Regions from separate parts of the Lysinibacillus sp. FN11 genome, predicted to be linked through region 3. Evidence: a T-box and tRNA genes for the amino acid it is inferred to sense, from the RefSeq annotation. Region 3 holds a T-box; the other regions hold tRNA genes.
The links. A T-box is a leader RNA that pairs with one kind of tRNA and senses whether it is charged. The one in region 3 lies ahead of ileS (isoleucine--tRNA ligase), so its partner is inferred to be a tRNA-Ile.
Positions count from the first base shown of each region.

Region 1: it encodes a tRNA-Ile, which carries the amino acid that the T-box ahead of ileS (isoleucine--tRNA ligase) is inferred to sense. The anticodon was not compared.
Region 2: it encodes a tRNA-Ile, which carries the amino acid that the T-box ahead of ileS (isoleucine--tRNA ligase) is inferred to sense. The anticodon was not compared.

Region 1 covers NZ_CP102383.1:4,581,580-4,583,813, forward strand. Annotated here, with positions in the region: tRNA gene NP781_RS23930 (tRNA-Trp) at 1-34, shown strand, start outside; tRNA gene NP781_RS23935 (tRNA-His) at 83-158, shown strand; tRNA gene NP781_RS23940 (tRNA-Gln) at 168-242, shown strand; tRNA gene NP781_RS23945 (tRNA-Lys) at 256-328, shown strand; tRNA gene NP781_RS23950 (tRNA-Arg) at 347-423, shown strand; tRNA gene NP781_RS23955 (tRNA-Pro) at 439-515, shown strand; tRNA gene NP781_RS23960 (tRNA-Ala) at 531-606, shown strand; tRNA gene NP781_RS23965 (tRNA-Ser) at 620-712, shown strand; tRNA gene NP781_RS23970 (tRNA-Phe) at 719-794, shown strand; tRNA gene NP781_RS23975 (tRNA-Gly) at 800-873, shown strand; tRNA gene NP781_RS23980 (tRNA-Ile) at 878-951, shown strand; tRNA gene NP781_RS23985 (tRNA-Asn) at 959-1,035, shown strand; tRNA gene NP781_RS23990 (tRNA-Glu) at 1,037-1,108, shown strand; gene NP781_RS23995 (hypothetical protein) at 1,508-1,678, shown strand; gene NP781_RS24000 (nitric oxide synthase oxygenase) at 1,838-2,234, shown strand, end outside.
Region 2 covers NZ_CP102383.1:3,171,223-3,173,456, reverse strand. Annotated here, with positions in the region: rRNA gene NP781_RS16900 (23S ribosomal RNA) at 1-143, shown strand, start outside; rRNA gene rrf (5S ribosomal RNA) at 336-451, shown strand; tRNA gene NP781_RS16890 (tRNA-Val) at 462-537, shown strand; tRNA gene NP781_RS16885 (tRNA-Thr) at 541-616, shown strand; tRNA gene NP781_RS16880 (tRNA-Lys) at 624-699, shown strand; tRNA gene NP781_RS16875 (tRNA-Leu) at 717-801, shown strand; tRNA gene NP781_RS16870 (tRNA-Gly) at 838-912, shown strand; tRNA gene NP781_RS16865 (tRNA-Leu) at 918-1,006, shown strand; tRNA gene NP781_RS16860 (tRNA-Arg) at 1,015-1,091, shown strand; tRNA gene NP781_RS16855 (tRNA-Pro) at 1,101-1,177, shown strand; tRNA gene NP781_RS16850 (tRNA-Ala) at 1,194-1,269, shown strand; tRNA gene NP781_RS16845 (tRNA-Met) at 1,298-1,371, shown strand; tRNA gene NP781_RS16840 (tRNA-Ile) at 1,379-1,455, shown strand; tRNA gene NP781_RS16835 (tRNA-Ser) at 1,471-1,563, shown strand; tRNA gene NP781_RS16830 (tRNA-Met) at 1,617-1,691, shown strand; tRNA gene NP781_RS16825 (tRNA-Asp) at 1,695-1,770, shown strand; tRNA gene NP781_RS16820 (tRNA-Phe) at 1,829-1,904, shown strand; tRNA gene NP781_RS16815 (tRNA-Gly) at 1,910-1,983, shown strand; tRNA gene NP781_RS16810 (tRNA-Ile) at 1,985-2,061, shown strand; tRNA gene NP781_RS16805 (tRNA-Asn) at 2,066-2,142, shown strand; tRNA gene NP781_RS16800 (tRNA-Ser) at 2,153-2,234, shown strand, end outside.
Region 3 covers NZ_CP102383.1:405,423-407,656, forward strand. Annotated here, with positions in the region: gene NP781_RS01875 (YlmH family RNA-binding protein) at 1-176, shown strand, start outside; partial or broken gene NP781_RS01880 (DivIVA domain-containing protein) at 272-795, shown strand; T-box leader at 892-1,115, shown strand; partial or broken gene ileS (isoleucine--tRNA ligase) at 1,228-2,234, shown strand, end outside.

The sequences.
Region 1 (2,234 bases), 730 kb from region 3:
TTTGGTGTGGGTTCGATTCCTACTGCCCCTGCCAGGTATTGAGGTACTCGTTCATAATACAGCTAATATAATTTATATAGTGGCGATTGTGGCGAAGTGGTTAACGCATCGGATTGTGGTTCCGACATTCGTGGGTTCGATTCCCATCAGTCGCCCCATTTTAAAATTGGGGTATAGCCAAGCGGTAAGGCAACGGATTTTGATTCCGTCATGCCTAGGTTCGAATCCTAGTACCCCAGCCATTTTTAATTTCATGAGCCATTAGCTCAGTTGGTAGAGCATCTGACTTTTAATCAGAGGGTCGAAGGTTCGAGTCCTTCATGGCTCATCATTTTTTAATTAGCATGCGCCCGTAGCTCAATTGGATAGAGCGTCTGACTACGGATCAGAAGGTTATGGGTTCGACTCCTGTCGGGCGCGCCAATAAAATCATGTTTACGGAATGTAGCTCAGCTTGGTAGAGCACTTGGTTTGGGACCAAGGGGTCGTAGGTTCGAATCCTGTCATTCCGACCATCTTTCATGATAAATGGGGCCTTAGCTCAGCTGGGAGAGCGCCTGCCTTGCACGCAGGAGGTCAGCGGTTCGATCCCGCTAGGCTCCACCATTGTAATATTTTTGGAGGTATACCCAAGTCTGGCTGAAGGGATCGGTCTTGAAAACCGACAGGCGGGTAACACCGCGCGGGGGTTCGAATCCCTCTACCTCCTCCATTTTTCGGGTCAGTAGCTCAGTTGGTAGAGCATTAGATTGAAGCTCTAAGTGTCGGCGGTTCGATTCCGTCCTGACCCACCATTATTGCGGGTGTAGTTTAATGGTAAAACCTCAGCCTTCCAAGCTGATGTCGTGAGTTCGATTCTCATCACCCGCTCCAAAATGGGCCTATAGCTCAGCTGGTTAGAGCGCACGCCTGATAAGCGTGAGGTCGATGGTTCGAGTCCATTTAGGCCCATCATTATTCCGAAGTAGCTCAGTTGGTAGTAGCACCTGACTGTTAATCAGGTTGTCGCAGGTTCGAGTCCTGCCTTCGGAGCCACGGCCCGTTGGTCAAGTGGTTAAGACACCGCCCTTTCACGGCGGTAACACGGGTTCGAATCCCGTACGGGTCATCAAGCATGTAGCACAGATGTGTGTTACATGCTTTTTTCTATTCTCCTTTTTCATGTTGTTGAGAAAAGATCACTAGCAGAAAAAGACACCTATTAGCAAGGTAAGAGGTTGATTTCCGTTCCGCCAGTTTCCTTTCCAGAGGGCGTCCGATGAGCCACTTCACTCATTTACGTTTGCTCCAGGGTCTCATCTGTGACGCTGGCTCCACTACAATTAACTTTTCTGCAAAGTGTCTTTACTTTACTTTTTTCATAGTAGCATAGCGATCAAAAAGCCCATTATCGGTATGCTTAGAGGAGATAAGCTCTTATTTTCAATGTGGAGTAGGGAATCAGTTACAACAGCCATCCATAAGTGAACACCTTCAATTTATTTGTGGGATAAATGAGGAAGACTACTTGATTGCCGGGGTTAGCCAGAAAGAGGCTAACCGCAGCGTGAAAGCCAAGCGTCAGCAGCATGTAAGTAGCCTAAAATGGAAAGACTTTTATCTTTCACAAAAAATTCTATTGATTGCTTTGCTACAACACTATGAAGGTTACATGATTAATGTAGACTTTTTACAATAGTTAGGATCCCTCTCCCTTACATTCTCTTAAGAAAGAGAGTCTATAGAGTAAATTTGAACAAACTATTTCATATATAAAATATGTATGTTTTTTCAATTACTATTTTCGTGGTGCTTGTGGTTTTGTTCCTCTAATATGAGGATAAGTGGAGGAATCGATATGAATATACAGGAGATACAGCAATTTTTAAGTCTATATCAGACAGAACAAAATGAATCAGAATTTTGGTTAAAGAATAGATTACAGGCAGTTAAGGATGCAGGTGAATATCACCCAACAACAGAGGAGCTAGTTTTTGGCGCACGGGTGGCATGGCGAAATAGCAATAAGTGTATTGGACGTCTGTTTTGGCAGTCACTGCATGTAGTAGATGCACGTGATGTTTTAGATGAAAAGGCTATTTTTCAAAAATTACTAGAACATATTGATTATGCGACAAATCATGGGAAAATCCGTCCAACTATAACAGTGTTTGCTTCAGATAGAGTACGGATTTGGAATCATCAACTAATTCGTTATGCAGGCTATGAAACAGAGGCAGGCATTATTGGAGATT
Region 2 (2,234 bases), 2.1 Mb from region 3:
TAAGCATGAAGCCCCCTCAAGATGAGATTTCCCATTACGCAAGTAAGTAAGATCCCTCAAAGACGATGAGGTAGATAGGTTCGAGGTGAAAGTGTGGTGACACATGGAGCTGACGAATACTAATCGATCGAGGACTTAACCAAAAAAAGTTTGAAACATTCAATGCACCGTTTATCCAGTTTTGAAAGAACAAATCTTTCAATAAAAAAGAGAGCTTCAAGACACAAGTAGTACAAGGAAGCAAACGAGTGATTGAAGGAGCGTACTTTTGTACGTGACTGATTGAACGAGAGCAGCTGACGCAGTAATACGCCGTGTATTGGAGGTCGAATAAGTCTAGTGATGATGGCAAAGAGGTCACACCCGTTCCCATACCGAACACGGAAGTTAAGCTCTTTAGCGCCGATGGTAGTTGGGGGCTTCCCCCTGTGAGAGTAGGACGTCGCTAGGCATAATACCCAGGAGGATTAGCTCAGCTGGGAGAGCATCTGCCTTACAAGCAGAGGGTCGGCGGTTCGAGCCCGTCATCCTCCACCATATGCCGGTTTAGCTCAGCAGGTAGAGCAACTGACTTGTAATCAGTAGGTCGTGGGTTCGATTCCTATAGCCGGCACCATTTTTTCGAGCCATTAGCTCAGTTGGTAGAGCATCTGACTTTTAATCAGAGGGTCGAAGGTTCGAGTCCTTCATGGCTCACCATTTTTAAATAATAATAAGCGGGTGTGGCGGAATTGGCAGACGCACTAGACTTAGGATCTAGCGCCGCAAGGCGTGGGGGTTCGACTCCCTTCACCCGCACCATTATTTTCATTGCCAGATAAAAAAACTTATGCACATGCGGAAGTAGTTCAGTGGTAGAACACCACCTTGCCAAGGTGGGGGTCGCGAGTTCGAACCTCGTCTTCCGCTCCAAATGTGCCGGGGTGGCGGAACTGGCAGACGCACAGGACTTAAAATCCTGCGGTAGGTGACTACCGTACCGGTTCGATTCCGGTCCTCGGCACCATTTTAAATGCGCCCGTAGCTCAATTGGATAGAGCGTCTGACTACGGATCAGAAGGTTATGGGTTCGACTCCTGTCGGGCGCGCCAAAAGAACAACGGGAAGTAGCTCAGCTTGGTAGAGCACTTGGTTTGGGACCAAGGGGTCGCAGGTTCGAATCCTGTCTTCCCGACCATTTCCAAAAAAATTATGGGGCCTTAGCTCAGCTGGGAGAGCGCCTGCCTTGCACGCAGGAGGTCAGCGGTTCGATCCCGCTAGGCTCCACCATAAGTAAATTAACCAGTATAAAGATCCTGGCGGCGTAGCTCAGCTGGCTAGAGCGTACGGTTCATACCCGTAAGGTCGGGGGTTCGATCCCCTCTGCCGCCATCTTAAAGGACCTTTAGCTCAGTTGGTTAGAGCAGACGGCTCATAACCGTCCGGTCGCAGGTTCGAGTCCTGCAAGGTCCACCATTTATATATTGTAACGGAGGTATACCCAAGTCTGGCTGAAGGGATCGGTCTTGAAAACCGACAGGCGGGTAACACCGCGCGGGGGTTCGAATCCCTCTACCTCCTCCAGTTTTAAATTTTTATAAATGGTGCTTTAAAAACTCGAAACAGCATAAAATTATCGCGGGGTGGAGCAGTGGTAGCTCGTCGGGCTCATAACCCGAAGGTCGTTGGTTCAAATCCAGCCCCCGCAACCAAAAGGTCCCGTGGTGTAGCGGTTAACATGCCTGCCTGTCACGCAGGAGATCGCCGGTTCGATCCCGGTCGGGACCGCCATTTTTAAAATAAAAGTCATGAGAAGCAAAAGAATGAGTAAGCTTAGCATGGACGAAATGGGTCAGTAGCTCAGTTGGTAGAGCATTAGATTGAAGCTCTAAGTGTCGGCGGTTCGATTCCGTCCTGACCCACCATTTATGCGGGTGTAGTTTAATGGTAAAACCTCAGCCTTCCAAGCTGATGTCGTGGGTTCGATTCCCATCACCCGCTCCAAGGGCCTATAGCTCAGCTGGTTAGAGCGCACGCCTGATAAGCGTGAGGTCGATGGTTCGAGTCCATTTAGGCCCACCATTATTCCGAAGTAGCTCAGTTGGTAGTAGCACCTGACTGTTAATCAGGTTGTCGCAGGTTCGAGTCCTGCCTTCGGAGCCATTTTTATTTTGGGGAAGTACTCAAGAGGCTGAAGAGGCGCCCCTGCTAAGGGTGTAGGTCGGGTAACCGGCGCGAGGGTTCAAATCCCTCCT
Region 3 (2,234 bases):
CTGGGAAAAAGGTTCGTGTAAATTGGACAGAAAGAGATACAGTTGCTTTTGAATTACAAGAAGGAGATATTTTATCGATACGTGGAAGTGGTCGGGTGAAAATTATTATGACTGAAGGCCGAACTAAAAAAGATAAAATCCGTCTTCAAGTCGGTCGATTGGCCCAAAAAAGCTGAAAGTGAAGTAAATTTCATTAATTTTTACTGCTAAGTTGTCGGAACAATTGTATAATAGGAATTACGAATGTACATGTAAAGGAGAGAAGGATTGTATGCCATTATCACCTATTGATATACATAATAAGGAGTTTACAAAAGCCTTCAGAGGCTATGCTGAAGATGAAGTAAATGAATTTTTAGATCAGATTATTAAAGACTATGAAATTCTGCTTCGTGAAAAAAAGAGGTTGATAAGCAATTAGAGATGGCTTTAGAACAAGCGAGACATTTCAACTCCTTAGAAGAAACTTTGCAGAAATCTATTGTCGTTGCACAAGAAGCGGCTGATGAAGTGAGAAGAAATTCTCAAAAAGAAGCAAAGCTCATCGTAAAAGAAGCTGAAAAAAATGCTGATCGAATTGTCAATGAAGCGTTGACGAAGGCTCGTAAGGTGACGATTGAAATTGATGAGCTTAAAAAGCAATCTAAGGTATTTCGTAATCGTTTCAAGATGCTCGTAGAAGCACAGTTGGATTTACTTAATGCAGATGACTGGGATCATTTGCTGCAATATGATATTGATTTAACAGAAATTCAAGCATCTGTTGATGAAGCACAGGATTCTGAGGATATTTAACTTTTCTTTTTAATTGTTACAATTGACAAATGAAACTTGACGCGATTGTTTGAATTTCATATACTTTGTAATAGTAATTATTTTGAACAGATATGCATAAAAGCAGAGACGAAGACAGTATTTGTTAGGCGTTGTTAAGCGATTTGGGGACAGTGAGAGCCCAAACATACAACTAGCATTGAACATCACTTCTGAGCTAAATAACTGAAAAAAGTAGGTTATTTCGTGATGCACGACGTTAAACGTGCTTTTAAGAGGTAGTGCAATTTTTTGTACTACAATTAGGGTGGTACCGCGAGTAGAAGCTTCTCGTCCCTTAGTGGGATTGAGGGCTTTTTTTGTTTGTTTCCGAATCGTTTTAGATAATTTTGCCAATAACTGTCTTATGAGAATAATGTCTACCTGTTTGTGTAAAATAAAGGAGGAATTTTAATGGTTGAATACAAAGATACTTTATTAATGCCAAAAACAGATTTCCCAATGCGTGGAAATTTACCGGCGAATGAGCCAAAAATGCAAGAAAAATGGAATGGCATGGATATTAACAAATTACAGATGGAACGTACGGAAGGTCGACCAGAATTTGTTCTACATGATGGTCCTCCCTATGCAAATGGTGATATCCATATCGGCCATGCTCTAAATAAAGTATTGAAGGATATGATTACACGTCATCGTTCAATGACTGGCTACCATGTCAATTATATTCCAGGTTGGGATACACATGGTTTACCAATTGAGCAAGCATTGACTAACAAAGGTGTAAAACGTAAAGAAATGTCAGTAGCAGCATTCCGCCAGCTTTGTGAAGAGTATGCTTATGAGCAAATTGACAATCAACGTGCCCAATTCCGCCGTCTAGGCATTCGAGGTGATTGGGAAAATCCATATATTACGTTAAAGCCTGAGTTTGAAGCACGTCAAATTGAAGTATTCGGTAAAATGGCGGAAAAAGGATATATCTATAAAGGGTTAAAACCGGTTTATTGGTCTCCATCTTCTGAATCTGCTTTGGCGGAAGCTGAAATTGAATATAAGGACATCAAATCCCCATCCATTTATGTAAGCTTTGCTATCAAGGATGCGAAGGGCATTGTTCCAGTAGATGCTAAATTTATCATTTGGACAACAACACCATGGACATTACCAGCAAACTTAGGGATTTCTTTGAATCCTGAATTTATCTATGTAGTAGTTGCAGTTGCTACTAAAAAATTCATCATTGCCAAAGAGTTATTAGAGTCAGTAGCAACTACGCTTGGATGGGAAGACTATGAGGTTGTACAAGAAGTAAAAGGTGAGGCATTAGATCGTATTGTAGCACAACATCCATTCTATGATCGTGAATCGCTTATCATGGTAGGTGAACACGTAACTGCTGAAGCGGGTACAGGTTGTGTTCATACAGCACCAGGGCACGGTGAAGACGATTATCATAT